One region of the Pseudoalteromonas espejiana DSM 9414 genome, then DNA from elsewhere that is predicted to be linked to it. Evidence: predicted binding sites of a transcription regulator. Region 1 holds the regulator's gene; the other holds the start of a gene.
The links. Region 1 encodes FliA, which starts transcription of late flagellar genes. Its sites were predicted from a motif close to CTAAAGNTNNNNNNNNNNNNGCCGATA; they were not measured.
Positions count from the first base shown of each region.

Region 2: PESP_RS10755 (VC2046/SO_2500 family protein) is a predicted target of FliA. The motif match lies at 4,707-4,733, and genes of this name have one in related genera.

Region 1 covers NZ_CP011028.1:2,698,763-2,707,501, forward strand. Annotated here, with positions in the region: gene PESP_RS12325 (flagellar motor protein MotB) at 1-612, opposite strand, end outside; gene PESP_RS12330 (flagellar motor protein) at 618-1,382, opposite strand; gene PESP_RS12335 (protein-glutamate methylesterase/protein-glutamine glutaminase) at 1,375-2,520, opposite strand; gene PESP_RS12340 (chemotaxis protein CheA) at 2,572-4,821, opposite strand; gene PESP_RS12345 (protein phosphatase CheZ) at 4,837-5,604, opposite strand; gene cheY (chemotaxis response regulator CheY) at 5,620-6,003, opposite strand; gene PESP_RS12355 (RNA polymerase sigma factor FliA) at 6,045-6,755, opposite strand; gene PESP_RS12360 (MinD/ParA family ATP-binding protein) at 6,782-7,642, opposite strand; gene flhF (flagellar biosynthesis GTPase FlhF) at 7,635-8,739, opposite strand, start outside.
Region 2 covers NZ_CP011028.1:2,372,136-2,380,874, reverse strand. Annotated here, with positions in the region: gene PESP_RS10780 (response regulator) at 1-108, opposite strand, end outside; gene PESP_RS10775 (MHYT domain-containing protein) at 124-3,444, opposite strand; gene PESP_RS10770 (M48 family metallopeptidase) at 3,709-4,401, shown strand; tRNA gene PESP_RS10765 (tRNA-Tyr) at 4,438-4,522, opposite strand; tRNA gene PESP_RS10760 (tRNA-Tyr) at 4,571-4,655, opposite strand; gene PESP_RS10755 (VC2046/SO_2500 family protein) at 4,768-5,295, shown strand; gene PESP_RS10750 (DUF6172 family protein) at 5,486-5,788, shown strand; gene PESP_RS10745 (YchJ family protein) at 5,863-6,342, opposite strand; gene PESP_RS10740 (SulA-like leucine-rich domain-containing protein) at 6,385-6,819, opposite strand; gene PESP_RS10735 (tetratricopeptide repeat protein) at 7,102-7,557, opposite strand; gene PESP_RS10730 (NCS2 family permease) at 7,675-8,739, shown strand, end outside.

The sequences.
Region 1 (8,739 bases):
ATTGCGGATTGTTTCGTTATCAGTATAGCCTCTGACCCTTACATAGTTATCTACGGGTGCAATAATATCGTTAACAATCTTAACTACTTGCTTTGCCCTTGAATGCGCTACAGAGCTACCACTAGAGAACAGCATCCCAGAGCTAAGCTCTATAATAAGCCAATCCTGATTAAGTTCTAAACTTGCTTCGCCATCACGTATTTCATCAATAAGCGCCGATTGCAGTTTAGTTAATAAACTATCAAGTGGCTTACCCAAGTGCTTTTGTTTTATGTTGCTCGTATCACTTTGGCCATCAAGTAACTCAGGGCCAGACTCTTGCTTTTGAATACTTTCACCATATAAAAGCTCCTGCTCAGGGGTAACTCTATCGGTAAGTAGCCCTTCACCAGTTACGCCTTCGCCTTGTTGCGAATGCTGCCTTGCTGATTTATCAAAGACGTGCTCTAAGGAGTCTGAAAGAATTTGAAAGCTTTCTTCTTTATTGATCGCGATTGCATACATCACGACAAAAAATGCAAACATGATGGTCATGTAATCCGCATAAGACACTAACCAACGTTCCGTATGTTGGCTTTTTTCAGAAGATTGACGTAGTCGCCGGCGTAACATAAATGTTATTCAACCACTACATTAGGACGCTCTGTGCGGTAAGCTTCAAGTTTTAATTCTATGTTCAATGGGCTTTCACCTAGGCTTATCGCAATAACACCTTCAGCCATCATTTCGTGATAAAGCATTTTTTGCTCCACACGCTGCCTTAATTTATTGGCCATAGGTAAAAAGAGTAAATTTGCCAAGCCTACACCATAAATTGTGGCGATAAATGCTGTAGCAACCCCTGCACCCAGCTTTTGCGGATCGGTAATAAAAGACATGGCTTGAATAAGGCCTAGTACAGCACCTAAAATACCGATTGTGGGACTATATCCGCCCATCGCTTCATACACTTTACTTGATTCAAGTAAGCGGTCTCGCTCTAGCATTAAATCAATTTCAAGGGTGTCGCGTAATTTTTGTTCTGAGCAGCCATCAACTAATAAACTTAAGCCTTTGGCTGCATATGGATCTGGATGACTAAGCGCCTCATTTTCAAGAGCTAAATACCCTTCTTGGCGAGCCTTATGAGACCAGCTTTTGATTTGTTCTATTGCTTTTTCAATATCATAATTAGGCGTAAAAAATACCCAATGGCTCATGCTCAACGTTTTTTTAAACGTACTGGTTGCTGTTTGCAGCATTACAGCACCTAAGGTGCCACCTAATACAATTATAAGCGCTGGGCCATTAAATAAAGCTGATACTACCCCGCCCTCTAAAGAGTAACCAATCGCGATGGCACCTAAAGCGATTATTAACCCTAAAACAGAGAGCTTATCCACAATTTGTTTCTCTTTTTATTCTTGAGGCAACGTCGTTTAACGCTAAATGCTCTGAAGCAAGCCCTGCATTTGCTATAGCTTGTGGCATACCATAAACAACACAGCTTTTTTCATCTTGCGCCCATATTGTTGCGCCTGTTTGCTTGAGCATACGAGCACCATCACGTCCATCAGCTCCCATACCCGTGAGAACAATAGCTAATACATCACCCAGATAGCTCTTGGCTACACTTGCAAAAGTTACGTCAACGCTCGGTTTATAACTAATACGCTCACTATTATCTTCAAATACACGTAGTGTTTTATTACCACCACGTCCCTCAACCATCATCTGCTGTCCACCTGGCGCTAAATAGGCAGTTCCAGCTTCTAAGCGGTCACCTTGTTGAGCTTCTTTAACGCGAATTTTACACAGGCCATTTAATCGCGCTGCAAAAGCAGGAGTAAATGCGGCAGGCATATGCTGAATAAGTAAAATAGGGTGTGGGAAATTTGCTGGTAATTGCGTAAGAATAGTTTGTAGTGCAACTGGCCCACCCGTTGATGTGCCAATTGCCACCAATTGATATTTTTTCCCGCTGGCACGCGTTGGTAAAGTCTGCGCTGAGCTTGGTTGCTCAGAAGCTGTACGTTGAAAGCTTCTATCGGGTTGCCTAACCGATGTACTTGCAGGCGGCACTTTATTGCTAACGGGTGAAGTAACTCGGCTTGGAGCTAATGGCTTTATAGGGCGAGGAGCACGTCTGCGACCAATTTCTTTTACTTTAGCTTGCAATAGCTTAATTGCATCTTCGTTATTGCGTGCTATGTCTTCAAACTTTTTAGGTAAAAAGTCCATCGCACCTGCATCTAGTGCATCTAAAGTTGCTGTAGCACCATCACGTGTAAGCGAAGAAAACATTAAAATGGGCGTCGGATTACTCGCCATAATTTCTTTAACAGCACTAATTCCATCAAGCACTGGCATTTCCACGTCCATGGTGATCATATCAGGGCGTAGTTGAGCCGTTTTTTCCACAGCCTCTCTGCCATTAACGGCAAAACCAATTACTTCAATACCGCTGTCATGTTCTAGGATTTCGCTTACTCTGCGGCGAAAGAAACTGGAATCGTCAACAACTAAAACTTTTACGGCCATTGCGCTCTCTTATTAAATTTATTTGCAGGCACAGATGAATGTGCCCGCTTTTTATCCTGCGTAATGCTTAAGCATATTTGGCACATCAAGAATCAATGCTATACCACCATCAGAGGTAATAGTTGCACCTGCCATTCCCGGAGTACCTTGTAGTAACGCATCAAGAGGCTTAATTACTACTTCTTCTTGGCCAATTAATGAATCAACTACAAAGCCTACTTGCTGAGTACCAATTTGTACAATAACAACATGCCCTTGGGCTTTACGTTGTGAACAATCAGCGCCTTTAACTAACCAGTGCTCTAGGTAAAATAACGGTATCGCTTTTTTACGCACAATAATGGTTAATTGACCGTCAACCACATTAGTTTTAGTTAAGTCGAGATGGAATATTTCACTCACACCAGCCAACGGCAGAGCAAATGTTTGCTCCCCTACCACCACCATTAATGTTGGTAAGATAGCTAATGTTAGCGGTACTTTGATTTCTAAAACAGTACCAACGCCTAGCTCTGATTGAATATTTACAGAACCATTGAGTTGTGTGATTTTAGTTTTAACCACGTCCATACCCACACCACGACCAGAAATATCAGATATTTCTTCTTTGGTAGAAAAACCTGGTGCGAAAATAAGGTTATATGCTTCAGTGTCTGATAAGCGGCTTGCTTGGTCGTGATCTAGCACGCCTTTGCTTATTGCTATTTTTTTCAGTTTTTCAGCGTCCATACCTGCACCATCATCTTTAATGGTTAGCAAGATATGATCACCTTCTTGCGATGCAGATAATGTAACGTTACCTGTTCTTGGCTTGCCAGCAGCTTCACGATCTGCAGGCATTTCAATACCATGATCCACTGAGTTTCGTACTAAATGCACAAGAGGATCAGCAAGTGCCTCGACTAAGTTTTTATCTAAGTCAGTCTCTTCACCTACTAGCTGTAAATTAATATCTTTATTTAAGCTTCGAGCTAAATCACGAACAACACGCGGAAAACGACCAAATACTTTCTTGATTGGCTGCATCCGAGTTTGCATAACAGCGCCTTGAATATCAGCAGTCACCACATCTAGGTTTGAAATAGCTTTACCCATTGCTTCACTGTCTGTATAGGTCGCTAGGCTTACTAACCTGTTACGAACTAATACAAGTTCACCAACCATATTCATAATTTGATCAAGGCGTTTAGTATCAACTCGAACCGTTGTTTCTGCAGGTGGTGGCGTCGCTTTTTTAGGGGCCGTGTTACTAGCTGGTTTTTCTACAGGTTTAGGAGTAGGTGCGGCTTTTGCTGCAGGTGCGGCTTTAGGTGTAGGTGCTGATTTTGCTGCAGGCGCTTTAGCTGCTGGAGCCGGTGTTGCAGGTTTAGCCGCTACAGGCGCAGGTGTCGGCTTTGCAGCCTCCGGAGCCGGTTTATCAGCCTCTTTAGACTCGGGAGCTCCGCCTTTACCATGCAGCTCATCAAGTAATGCCTCAAATTCGTCATCACTTATTTCATCACCCTCTACATCACTTGAGGCTGATACAGCGGGCGCAGGCTGTTGTGCTGCGGGCTCATGTTCGGGTGTGCTATCTGAACCAACTGGGCCAAAACTACCAACGCCATGTAACTCGTCTAATAAGCTGTCAAACTCATCATCGGTAATGTCTGAACTTGTATCTTGAGCAGGGCTTGTGTCTGAAGATGTTACTGGACTTTGCCCTTTGCCGTGTAATTCATCGAGTAAGTTTTCAAACTCATCTTCAGTAATTTCGTCAATTTGTGAGTTGTCTGATGTAGGCGTTGAGCCGGCACTATCAAATAATTCATCAAACGCAAATGGGTCTTCATCATCACTTGCATCAGCTTGGGCTGCAGATGCTTCTTCAACGACTGCTTCAGCGGGTGTTTCAGCTAACTCATCATCTGTAGGCGGTTGGCCTAGCTTATGAAGGGTATGTAATAATTGCGGGTCTGCTGGGTCTGGTTGCTCGCGGTTTTGAATTGTAGCGAACATTTCATTAATAGTATCAAGCGCTTGTAATATAACGTCCATCAATTCAGAATTGACTGTTCTGACCCCTTGTCTTAAAAGGTCAAATACATTTTCAGCACCATGACACGCATCTACAAGCTCTGTCATTGCCAAGAAGCCAGCACCACCTTTTACGGTATGAAAGCCCCTAAAAATAGCGTTAAGTAACTCAGTATCTTCTGGGTTATTTTCTAGCTCAACTAACTGTTCAGATAAAAGCTCTAGGATTTCTCCAGCCTCTACAAGAAAGTCTTGTAATATATCTTCATCGACTTCAAAGCTCATGCAGTTACTCTCCTCTTAGAAGCCCAAACTTGATAGTAGGTCGTCGACCTCGTCTTGATCTGATACAACATCATTTCGCGACTCTTTATCAATAATAGGGCCTTCAGGACCTGCTAATGTTTGTGCGGCAACCAGTTCTTCTGTTTCTTGTTGTTCTTTACTTTCAACGATGCTGTCATCTTGTGCAGCAAATGCTGTTAAAAGGTGGATTAAACTTTCTTCTACTTCTCTGACAAGTTCAATAACGCGACGGATAACCTGTCCTGTTAAATCTTGGAAATCTTGCGCCATCAATACATTGGTCATTAAAGTTTGCAGCTCATCGGTTTTATGATGAGAGCTATTCATAAACTTATCTATGCTATGGCAAAGTGTTTTAAATTCACCGAGCTCTATTTCGCGATTCATAAGCCTATCCCATGTAGGCTTAATGTGCGCAATTTCGTCAGCTAATTGCTGCGCGATGGGTAAGCTAGCTTCAACTGCATCCATCGTTTTATTAGCCGCGTTTTCTGTCATTTCCATGACATAGTTCAAACGTTTTTTCGCATCGGGTATTGCATCAGTAGTTAAGTCAGTTAAACGTGTATCTAACTCAAAGCTTTTAAGCGCTTCGTGTAACTGACGCGTTAACTTACCTACTTCAGCAAATAGTTGCGATTGCTCTTTAGAGGCAGTATCTAAAATTAATTGATCAGCTTTATCTTGCTCACCGTTTTCTAAAAAAACGACAAGCTGACGAGCCTGTTCTAAAGTAATTTGAGGCGCAGCTGGTGCTGACATAAGCCTCTCCCCTCATTAACCTAAGCGTTCGAACACTTTTTCTAATTTAGTTTTTAATGTACCAGCAGTAAAAGGCTTAACAATGTAGCCATTAACGCCAGCTTGAGCAGCCGCTATGATTTGTTCTTTTTTAGCTTCTGCCGTTACCATTAAAACAGGAATATGCTTTAACTTATCGTCAGCTCGGATTGCTCGTAACAAGTCGATACCTTGCATTCCTGGCATGTTCCAATCAGTTACTACAAAGTCAAAAACTTGATTTTGCAACATAGGTAATGCTGTTGAACCATCGTCAGCTTCTTGAACATTCGTGAAACCTAAGTCACGCAACAGATTTTTTATAATACGTCTCATTGTAGAAAAATCATCAACAACAAGAATTTTCATGTTTTTATCCAAAACATCCTCCGGTGAGGTCTTAACCTATAATTTACTTACTACTAGTTTATCCAGTCATTGATTTTTGCTTTGAGCTTAATCATCGCCTGACCATGTATCTGACTTACACGCGATTCACTTACATCGAGTATATGTCCAATTTCTTTTAAATTCATTTCATCGTTGTAATATAAAGACAAAACCATTGCATCTCGCTCTGGTAAAGACTTTATTGCTTCCAACAATGATTTATTAAACCGTTCATTTTTAACATTATTAAATGGTTTGTCTAGCGCTAAATCTTGTCCCGCTGGGCTAATAACATCTTCATCGACCCCTAAGTCTTCTATACCTAGCACTTTACTTGAATTAACATCGTTTAAAATATGATGGTATTCTTCTAACGAAATTTCAAGTTTTTCAGCAACTTCTGTATCTTTTGGCTCTCGATTTAAGCTATTTTCAAGTTCGGTGATGGTTTCTGCTACTAATCGGCTTTTACGATGCACCGAACGAGGGGCCCAATCACCCCTGCGCATTTCATCAAGCATAGCACCACGAATACGAATACCCGCAAAAGTTTCAAAGCTTGCGCCTTTGCTTGCATCAAAGTTTTTTGAGGCTTCTATCAAGCCAATCATGCCTGATTGAATTAAATCGTCGAGTTGAACACTAGGTGGGAGTCGAGCTATTAAATGGCATGCCACTTTTTTGACAAGCGATGCATGCTTTTCAACAACCACATTTAAATTTTGTGTTGATTGATATCCCATAGCTCTATTCACCGATGTTGTCATAATTAGCCGTTTACTAGCTTCTCAATGAAAAACTCTAAATGTCCTGAAGGTTGATTAGGTATAGGCCATTTTACCGCTTTTGTCGCTAAAGTTTTAAAGGCAACTGCAGCTGGAGAGTTAGGAAACAGATCAACAATAACTTTTTGTTTACGCGTTGATTTACGCATATTTTCATCGTAAGGAATTGTAGCAACAAGCTCCATCGACACATCTAAAAAGCGATCTGTGACTTTTGAAAGCTTTGCAAAAAGCTCTTGGCCTTCACGCATACTGCGCACCATATTTGCTACAATTTTAAACTTATAAACGCCATGTTCACGGCTTAATACTTTTATTAGCGCGTAGGCGTCTGTAATTGAGGTAGGTTCATCGCATACAACAACCATTACATCTTGGGCCGCACGTGAAAAGCTAAGCACCATGTCAGATATACCCGCTGCGGTATCAACAATTAAAATATCAAATTCTGTATTAAGCTCGCTAAATGCACGAATTAGCCCAGCATGCTCAGATGGTGTAAGTTCAACCATGCTCTGAGAGCCTGAAGTCGCAGGTACAATTTTAATACCCGCAGGGCCTTCAACTAATATTTCATCTAGTTCGCATTCGCCCGAAAGAACATGCGATAGGTTTCTTTCAACACGTAGTCCTAGCATTACATCACAATTAGCTAAACCCAAATCGGCATCTAATACTAAAACCCGATTACCTTGCTGGCCTAATGCAATAGCTGTATTTAAAGATACGTTGGTTTTACCCACCCCACCTTTACCACCAGTTACTGCGATAACTTTTACGCCGTTGTTATTGTTTTGACTCATTTTGCGCAGGCCGCTTGCTTGATCTAATACTGTGTTAATCATACATCCCTACTGTGCTTGGCGCCACTGCTTGGTGCCTTGAATGTTGTGCTTTTGCTCTTTTTAAATACAATTGCTCAGCTTTTTTTACTAGTTTTTCTGCATTTGCAACGCGAATATCTTCTGGTACACGCTGACCATTAGTAAGATACCCTATTGGCAGGCGATTTTGAATCGCAATACTAATAATCTCACCTAAACTTAATGATTCATCTAACTTAGTGAAAATACAACCGCTTAGCTGTACCTTCTTAAAGTGCCTAACCGTTTCTTGTAGTACATTAATTTGCGCTGTAGCACTTAGTACTAAATAACTACGTATATCTACACGCTGGTTGCGCATTAATGTATTTAGCTGCTCTGTAAGGCGTAAATCACGTTGGCTCATACCCGCTGTATCAATTAATACTAGACGCTTATTGCGTAAATGATATAAAACTTCAGCTAATTCATTAGCATCTTTAACTTGTTTTACACCACAACCAATAATACGACCATAAGTAGCAAGCTGCTCGTAAGCACCAATTCTGTACGTATCTGTGGTAATTAACGCTACTTTATCAGCGCCGTACTTTTGAGCACCTAAAGCAGCGAGTTTAGCAACAGTAGTCGTTTTACCAACCCCTGTTGGACCAACTAACGCATAAACACCACCTTGACGGAGGATTTCATTGTTAGTGGTTTGCATTTGGTCTTCAACCATTTGCAGCAACGCTTTCCAGCCTTGCTGACGCGATACATCATCAGGAATGAAACAAGCCATTTGCTCTGCAACGTCTTTATCTATGCCCATGCCAATTAAACGGTCAATCATGCATGCACGTGTTGGGTCACGACGGGCCATATCTTGCTGCATTAAACCTGATACTTGATGCTCTAATAACTGGCGAATTGCGTTCATTTCATCACGCATTGCGCTCATTTCAGCAGTTTCTTTATTTTGTGCTTGAGGACGCGGAGCTACAGGCGCATCTAAATCGTCGAAATCGCGGTCTAAATCATCAAATCCTAGGCTATCAGCTTGAGTTTGCACACGTTTAGGTGCTTCATCTTCGCGGGCAAACATATTTGTTGTACGCGGCTGCGCTGGCTCTTGATAA
Region 2 (8,739 bases), 330 kb from region 1:
AGCAAAAGACATACGGTACTGGTTACCTAACACTTCACGCATTACTTTTAGGTTGGCAGGTTCATCGTCAACAATTAAAATGCGCGGTTTGTCGTTGCTAAAATCCATTAAAAGTTCTCATTATTAATCTGTTTTCTCTATTAATTCTTGTAAGTACTGCTGAGCTTGCTCAAAGTCAAAATCGTCAAACGCAGCCACTATTTTATCAATATCAGCTGAAAATGATGACGGCGCGTTAGTTTGTAGCTGTGACAAAAGCTCATCGTTTAGCTCTGCGTTAAGTGCATCTTGTAAAAGGGTTGCGCACATTTCGTTTAACGCTTGGCTTGAAATATCAGGCAAAGGCTCTGAGCTTTTGTTACTTGTAGTTGCTGCACATTCATTTGTTTTTAATAGCGACGTTACTGTATCTAGCTCTACTTTTAAGGCATCTAATGTACTTGTAAGTTCACTATTTTGTTTAGTACGCTCTAATTGGCTTAATAGTTTCATTAAAGAGATAAGGCCAAGGTTGCCAGCAACCCCTTTTAAGGTATGAATTGTGCCGGCAGCATTGTCTATTTCATTTATTCTAACACTAAATAGCGAATCAAACTTTTGACTATTATCGTTGATAAACTTAGTAATTTCGGTCAGCTGTTTACTTTTAGAGCCCCATAGAATAACGCCTTTGTCAAAATCTATATGTTTAGCATTTGGGTCAGATTGTGCTATGACCATTTCTTTGGCAAGCCCAAGTCCAAGTACTTGGGCAATTTCTTGGTTGAGCTGATTTATATCAATAGGCTTATTAGCAAAACCATTCATGCCGGCTTTTTTAGCGGTTAGTTTGTCTTGTTGTAACACACTCGCTGTAAGTGCAATGATAGGGGTAAACTTAAGTTGCCTTTGCTTTTCTATTTCTCTAATTTTAGTCGTTGCTTCAATGCCATCACATTCCGGCATATGAATGTCCATTAAAATGACGTCAAAGTCTTGTTTTTCAAATATTTCAATAGCCTCTAAGCCATTACCAGCCTTGCTGACTAGGTGCTGATCTTTTGATAACAGTAACGAGAGCAGCTCGGTATTTTGTTCAATATCATCAACAACTAAAACTCTTAATGATGGGAGTTGTGTATGCAGCCCTTCAAAATGATCAATCTTTTTAGCATCACCTTGTTTTAAAGGTAGTGAAAAATAAAAGCAAGTGCCTCTATTTTCTTCACTAACTAAGTTTATGGTGCCGCCCATAAGTTCAACCAACTGTTTGCTAATTGTTGTACCAAGCCCTGTGCCTCCAAAGCGGCGAGTAGTTGTGGCATCAGCTTGAACAAAGGGTTGAAATATGGCTTTAATGCGATCTTTTGCAATGCCAATACCGGTATCTTGAACCTCAAAGAACAGTTGATCGGTTTGCGTTGTACTGACAGTTAGCTCAACAGAGCCTTGCTCGGTAAATTTAATCGCGTTGCCAATTAAATTTGTTAAGATTTGTCTTAAGCGATCTGGGTCACCGAAGTAGGTGCTAGCAACGGACTCTTTAATCGTTAACTTTAAATTGAGATCCTTCTTTTTAGCCTCAAGCCAAAATGTAGAAATAATACTGTCTAGCACTTGCTTTAAGCTAAAGTGGATAGGCTCAATAGTGAGCTTTCCTCGTTCAAGCTTAGCTGTATCAAGTACTTCGTTTAGTAGTCTTAACAGTGAGCGTGCTGCATTATTTACAGTAACAAGATGCTTTTGTTGCTCCTGATTAAGCGGCGTATCCATGAGCAAATCGCTAAAGCCGATAATAGAATTCATGGGAGTACGAATTTCATGGCTCATATTTGCCATAAAAGATTGTTTTGCCTGTGCTGCCTCTTCAGCTTGCAATTTTGCTTGCTCTAGCTTGCTTTCGTATTCTTTATGCTCGGTAATATCAACTAAAACACCATCTATCCACTGTGGGTTACCTTGCTCATCACACGTAAAGCTGCCTTTGTCTAATAGCCATAATATTTTGCCATTACGATGACGAATACGGTATTCAACAGAATATTTTAAACAGGCATCCATTGCCTCTTTAACGGCTTCATTTACGGCTTGTTGGTCTGTTTTTAAAATTAAATCATTAAATTCAATACAGCTTTCGGTAAATTCATCAGGCGAGTAACCGGTTAGTTCAGCAATATTTGGGCTTATAAATAACATGCTCCAATTTTCATCGTACTTACACCTAAACGCGACACCTGGCATATTATCCATTAATGAACGGTATTTTTGCTCTTTTTCAACAAGGCTTTGTTGCAAAGCTCTTTGTTCTGTTAGGTCTGTAATAAAGCCAACGTATAAAGGCATTTGACCAGGCTGATTAACCTCACCAATACCCAAGCGAATAGGAAACAAATGACCATTTTTATGCTTTGCTGATACGTCTCGGTTTATGCCAATAACTTTACCTAAGTCTATATTTTTAGCATTTGATAAGTAGCCATCATGGTGGCGAGCAATGTCATCAGCCATCAGCATTTTAACATTATGGCCTTGTACTTGGTTTTCTCTCCAGCCGAATATTTTTGTAGCAGCATCGTTAAAGCTTAATATAGTGCCGGTGTGGTCAATTGTGACTATACCGTCAATCGCGGTGCCTAAAATTGCATTTAGACGCGATTCATCTGCTGATTTTTCTTCTAACAGTAAGCGATATCTAACCATACCGTTTATCACTGCTATTACGCAGGTAATAGCGACTGTTGCGGTGGCTACTGCAATGGCTACAAAGGTAAGCTCGGTAGTTGAGCCATCGTATTGGGGGAGTATGGGAGAGGTTGCAACAAAACGAGTGGCAGCCATGCCCATATAATGCATACCTGCTACAGCAGAACCTAGAATTGTGGCAGTAATAATACGGGCCTGAATTGTTGATAATTTAGGTAATATTCGCGTTAAATTGTAACGCGTGAATAGGGCAATAAAAGATAAGCCCACAGCCACTAAAATAGATAAACCAAATGTAATTGGATCGTAGCGCAGCAAAGGTGCAAGCTCCATGGCCGCCATACCACTGTAGTGCATAGTACCAATACCAGATCCAAGTAAAATAGAACAAATAAAGAGGTGCTTAAATGTTCTTTTAGATTTTACTAATATGGAAAATGCATACTGGCAAGATACAAACGCAGGTAAAAAAGATAATACAGTAATAGCTGGATCATAGCTGATATCAGTACACAGCGAAAATGCGAGCATGCCAATAAAATGCATACTCCAAATCCCAGCCGACAAAACAGTGGCAGCCGTTACATTCGCTAAGCGCTTGTAACTAGGAAACTGAGTATGCTTGGCTACATCAACTAACCAGACAGTAAAAAAAGCAGCAAAAATAGCGGTAATAACCGACAAGCTGACCAATACAGGATTATACACACCATTAAGAATTAGACTGGGGTCTTGATCAGTTATAAAAAATGCAGACAGCATAGAGGCTCAAAATTGCGTTATTATTGTACTAGTTTAATGTATTTAATTAATAAATAAACTTTTAATCCAATAATTTAGCACTTTTGGTTGCAGTATTTTTTTAAAAGGTACGTTTATTAACAGTTGCCATTACTATGTATAAAAAGTTTAAAATAATTTTACAGCAGCTAATTAAAAGTAATGAGTTACATTTTTTAAGTTTATAACTGCATTTGGTCAATAAGGCTTTATAATAACGTTTTTATTCTTCTAAGAGCATAAACGTTGTTTGAATATCAGTTAAAGCGCAGCACAAGGCGTAAAACGGTCGCAATTAAAGTTAGTAAAAAGGTAGTAACCGTATACGCACCTATGCATGTGTCTAAAACAAGTATTGAGCAATGGCTAAAAATCAAGCAAGCGTGGGTAGACCTTCAGCTAAATAAGCAGCTTAACTTTATTGATAAGCAGCAGCGGCCATTAAAACAATGCCAAGTTTTGATTTTTGAAAAGCCACATACGTTGGTTTTTAAGCAATCAGCAAGCTCTTATGTTGAACAAAGTGATGACGTATTAACGATATACACTTCAACACGGGTGAAAAAGTTATCACAGAAACGCCAACAACTGCTTTGCCAAGCTTTAGAGGAAAAACTGGCAGCATATATAGAGATGCGATTAGCTTATTATTGTCAGCTTATGACAGAGGCTTTACCTACAAAATTGACGTTTGGGGCTTATAAGCGAAAGTGGGGAAGTTGCAACTCTCGTCGAGAGCTCACATTTAGTTTAAATTTGATTGGTGCACCAACACACGTTATAGACTATGTCATTGTGCATGAACTTGCCCACTTGAAGTATCATAATCACAGCGCGGCGTTTTGGAGCAGAGTAGGTAAATTTTATCCAGATTATAAATCTGCATCAGCGTGGTTAAAGCAAAATGGTGCCAGTTTACAATGGGAGTTTGATAATTAGATTTAAAATAGAATTAACTAGAAAAGAAAGTAGAAGTGGTGGAGGGAGCTGGATTCGAACCAGCGAAGGCTGAGCCGTCAGATTTACAGTCTGATCCCTTTGGCCGCTCGGGAACCCCTCCACACTATTTTGTTACATTTGGCCCCACTTAACTTAGCGGTAAGAAAAGTGGTGGAGGGAGCTGGATTCGAACCAGCGAAGGCTGAGCCGTCAGATTTACAGTCTGATCCCTTTGGCCGCTCGGGAACCCCTCCAATGCAACGGCGCTGATAATAGCAAACTGCGTATTTAAGTAAAGAAAAAAGCTAAAGAAAATTGAAATAAAGCCGATAAATATCTACCAGTTACCATAATCGGCTAAAGACTATGCAAATCGATGATTTGTTAATCACAGAGAGTCAGCTTAAGACTAGATTAAATAAAAGTGTGCACGAAAATCGTAGAGGCGAGTTTTCACTTTTACTAGCTATGCTGTCGCATGACGCATTGGATTTTAGTGAATTTCACTTACCAAAAAGTGAAATGCATAATGATTACACAGACGAAGAGACATTAAGAAAACGCTTTGGTGCAGGCCCTAAGCAACTACTAGCTCCTGAACAGTTTGATATGTTAATTGGGCAAACACACTCATCAACTATTTATGAGCAGGGCGTAGCTACGGGAATGAAAAATATTAAGCTTACTCAGTACTTAAACCCAGAGCCGCTTGCAATTAGAGATGATAAAACGCATATCCCGTTAACGATAATTGATAACTGTGAATTATCGGTGCGAAGGCGTATTGCGAAAAAGCACACGGATTTAACGAATCCGCAAATGGATGCTGCTGCTTTTTACGATGATTTAAATAATGACGCAGTCCATAAGCCTTTATTACTTGCCAGTGCATAATGTTGGTTTGAGAAAATAGTATATATTCACTAAAAAATTAATTCATTCCATCTATGTTAATACCGTTTAATAGAACAATTCCCTTTTTTGTTTAAAAAAATCATCCACAAATTAAATGCAATTGCTATAATGGCTGCAAATGGTATGACTTGAGTGCCATTATCATTAAATCAAGGTAATTAGGAACGTAATGAAGAAAACATTCACGCTAAATCATGAGAAAATCAAATACCCTCGTATGGTTGATGCTGCAAAGCATGAAGTGAAAAAATATTTGAAAAGAGAGCGCAATAAAACGCTACCTGTTGAAGCTGATTACTGGGCGTTTGACTGTAAATTTGGTACTAACGCTGATGATGCAGAAGTTGTTCATGTGGCTGAAATTAACAACAAAATTAGTGAAGTTGAAAAGCAAGAGCTAACTTCATTCTATGTTGAAATTTTAGCTAGACCAGCACAGCGTGAATCGTTCGATCTAGATGATGATGAGTAAATAGCTAATAGCTGTTACTGAAAATGGACCTTAATGGTCCATTTTTGTTTTAATAAGCAAGCTTAAGTGGCAGCTTACAGGCTGTGACATTTCTTATATTTTTTACCACTGCCGCATGGGCAGTTGTCATTTCTTCCTACTTTTATATCCGCAACTGGGTTTATTACCCCGTCAAGATATCGCCATTGACTATTCTCTTTCACAAAATCAGATTTTTCATTTAGTTCGCAATATAAATTTTGGTAAAAGTAATTTGCTTTAAATTCCACGTAGCCTTTGTGTGCGTCGTAGTGTGTATCGTTTACGGTGAGTTTTACAAACCGACAGCTATCGGCAAATTCTTTTATTTCTTTTACTGGGTTTTCGGCCTGCTTTTCTTGTGCGTAAGTTTTGTATACATAAGATGCTTTTTTTAATGCATATGCACAAAAGCGTGAGCGCATTAGTTGCTCAGGTGTATCGGGTATTTTTAAATCTAAATGATAGGGCTCGCAACAGTCTCCATAGTTAAGCTGACTGTTGCATGGGCAAGTACTTGTACTGGTTACACTCATAAAATACTAAATAACGTTAGTCAAAAATGTATTTTAACAAGCTTATTGAGTAAGTGATATCGATGCAGTGCTAGTTTTTTTGGTAAAGCAAAATAGCTTAGCACTTCTTTTATTTAGATTGAGCGATAAATTAACAAGTTGTTGTTCGCTTACTATGTCTGTCCAAGTGATAATAGCTGCAAAGTTACCATTATGAAGTGCAGAGTTAAGCACATATTCTAAGTTCACTAAATGCTTTTGTCTTATAACAAGCAGTTTGCTGGTATCTATAGAGCAGCTATCTAGCAAGGCTTTACTTGGTACATGGTCGGGCGCTATTAGTAAGGTCCACGCGTTTGAGCTATTGTATTGGTGCAACACTTTAAGCATCTCAAATGTCGCAGAAATTTCATCTTCTACTTTAATTAAGTTTACTGACTCGCTTTCATCATGTTGTTGGTAGCTTTTAACGGTTCTTACGGTAATTGGCTGTAGCATAGGTCTCACTCACTGGGTTTATATACAGTACCCATATACAGTAGTTTATACAGTTGTTGTGTGCAAGTGTTTTTTGTTATTTTTTATACAAGTTTTAATGTTTTGAAACTAAAATTTATAAATAACTGTTATTTTACAATAGTTTATAATTTTATGGTGAAGTGCGAATAACAGCGGTTTTTATAGCACTGTATAGAGTAGAAAAAATGTATACAGTACTTTATTGAGGGTTATACAGTAATTAATGTAGATCTATACAGTATTTGTAACAGCATGCAAAGGTTAATCATTTTTAGGAATTAGGTGAGCAAACTGTATTTGGTGTATTTGTTCATATAAACTGGCAGCATAGCACTGTGCGTCTTTTAAGCGCTTAGTATCTATATACTTTCTTAAATCATCTAATGCGGCAACTGCAGGCTCATATCCCTGGCTGCTGGCTAAACTTAACCACGCAGCAGCATGAAATACACTTTTTGGTACACCTTGGCCTTTAACAAAAAACAAACCTAAGTAAAATTGAGCTCTATTATTTCCAGCCATTGCGGCAAGTCTCATCCATTTCGCAGCCAGTGCAGGTTGGTCATGCTTTAAATAATACAATGCTTTGTTAAGGGTTGTTTGCTCACTGACCCCCTCATTACTTTCACTGCTCTCATTACTAGGCTGTGTTACAAAGTTTAAAATATTATCTAATTGTTGCTCTAAATCTTGTCCGCTAGGCTGAGTCTTTATCATATTTTTTCTTTTTTATAGTTTCTACGTCAACAGTTTAGTATATCGCAAGGTAAAATGTCCTGTTTATACTTAATTTTATGGTAAAATCTCGTCACTTTTTACAACCACAAGTCTATTATGCTCGAAGCTCTATTTAAACTCCGCGAAAATAACTCCAACGTGCGACGCGAAAGTATCGCAGGTATCACCACGTTCATCACTATGGTTTACATTGTCTTTGTAAACCCTGCAATGCTTGCCGAAGCTGGTATGGATCAGGGCGCTGCATTTGTAGCAACGTGTATAGCCGCAGCCATTGGCTGTTTCATCATGGGCTTATGGGCTAATTACCCTCTAGCACTTGCACCAGGTATGGGCCTTAACGCATTTTTTACTTATGGTGTAGTTTTAGGAATGGGTTATAGCTGGCAAGCTGCATTAGGTGCGGTATTTATGTCGGGCTGTATATTCTTAATTTTAAGTTTGTTTAAAGTGAGGGAGTGGATCATAAATGCTATTCCTTTGGTTTTAAAACAAGCTATTGCAACAGGTATCGGCGCTTTTTTAGCACTAATAGCCCTTAAAAATGCAGGTATTATTGTTTCAAGCCCTGCTACATTAGTGCAGCTTGGTGACATTACCTCTGCAGGCCCTTTGTTAGCTATTTTAAGTTTTTTCGTCATTGCAGCATTACTTTATCGCGATATTAAAAGTGGTGTACTTATTAGTATTCTACTCGTTACAGGGATTGCCTTGAGTTTAGGCTTAGTTGAGTACCACGGTGTTGTTTCTATGCCACCATCAATTTTACCTACTTTTATGCAACTTGATTTTGCCGCAGCGCTTGAGCTGTCAATGTTAAGTGTTATTTTTGCATTTTTGTTTGTTGATTTGTTTGATACATCGGGCACGTTAGTGGCTGTTACCCAAAAAGCCGGCTTAGCAGATGAAAAAGGCAATATGCCTCGCTTAGGTCGTGCTCTAAGTGCCGATAGTACCGCCACTATTGCAGGTGCAATGTTGGGTACTTCTACAACTACTTCTTACATTGAGTCTGTAGCGGGCGTATCTGTGGGTGGTCGTACAGGTTTAACTGCGGTAGTTGTAGGTATTTGCTTTTTGTTAATGATGTTTTTTGCACCACTTGCACAAATGGTGCCTGCGTATGCAACCGCTGGGGCAATTTTATATGTTGCTGTGTTA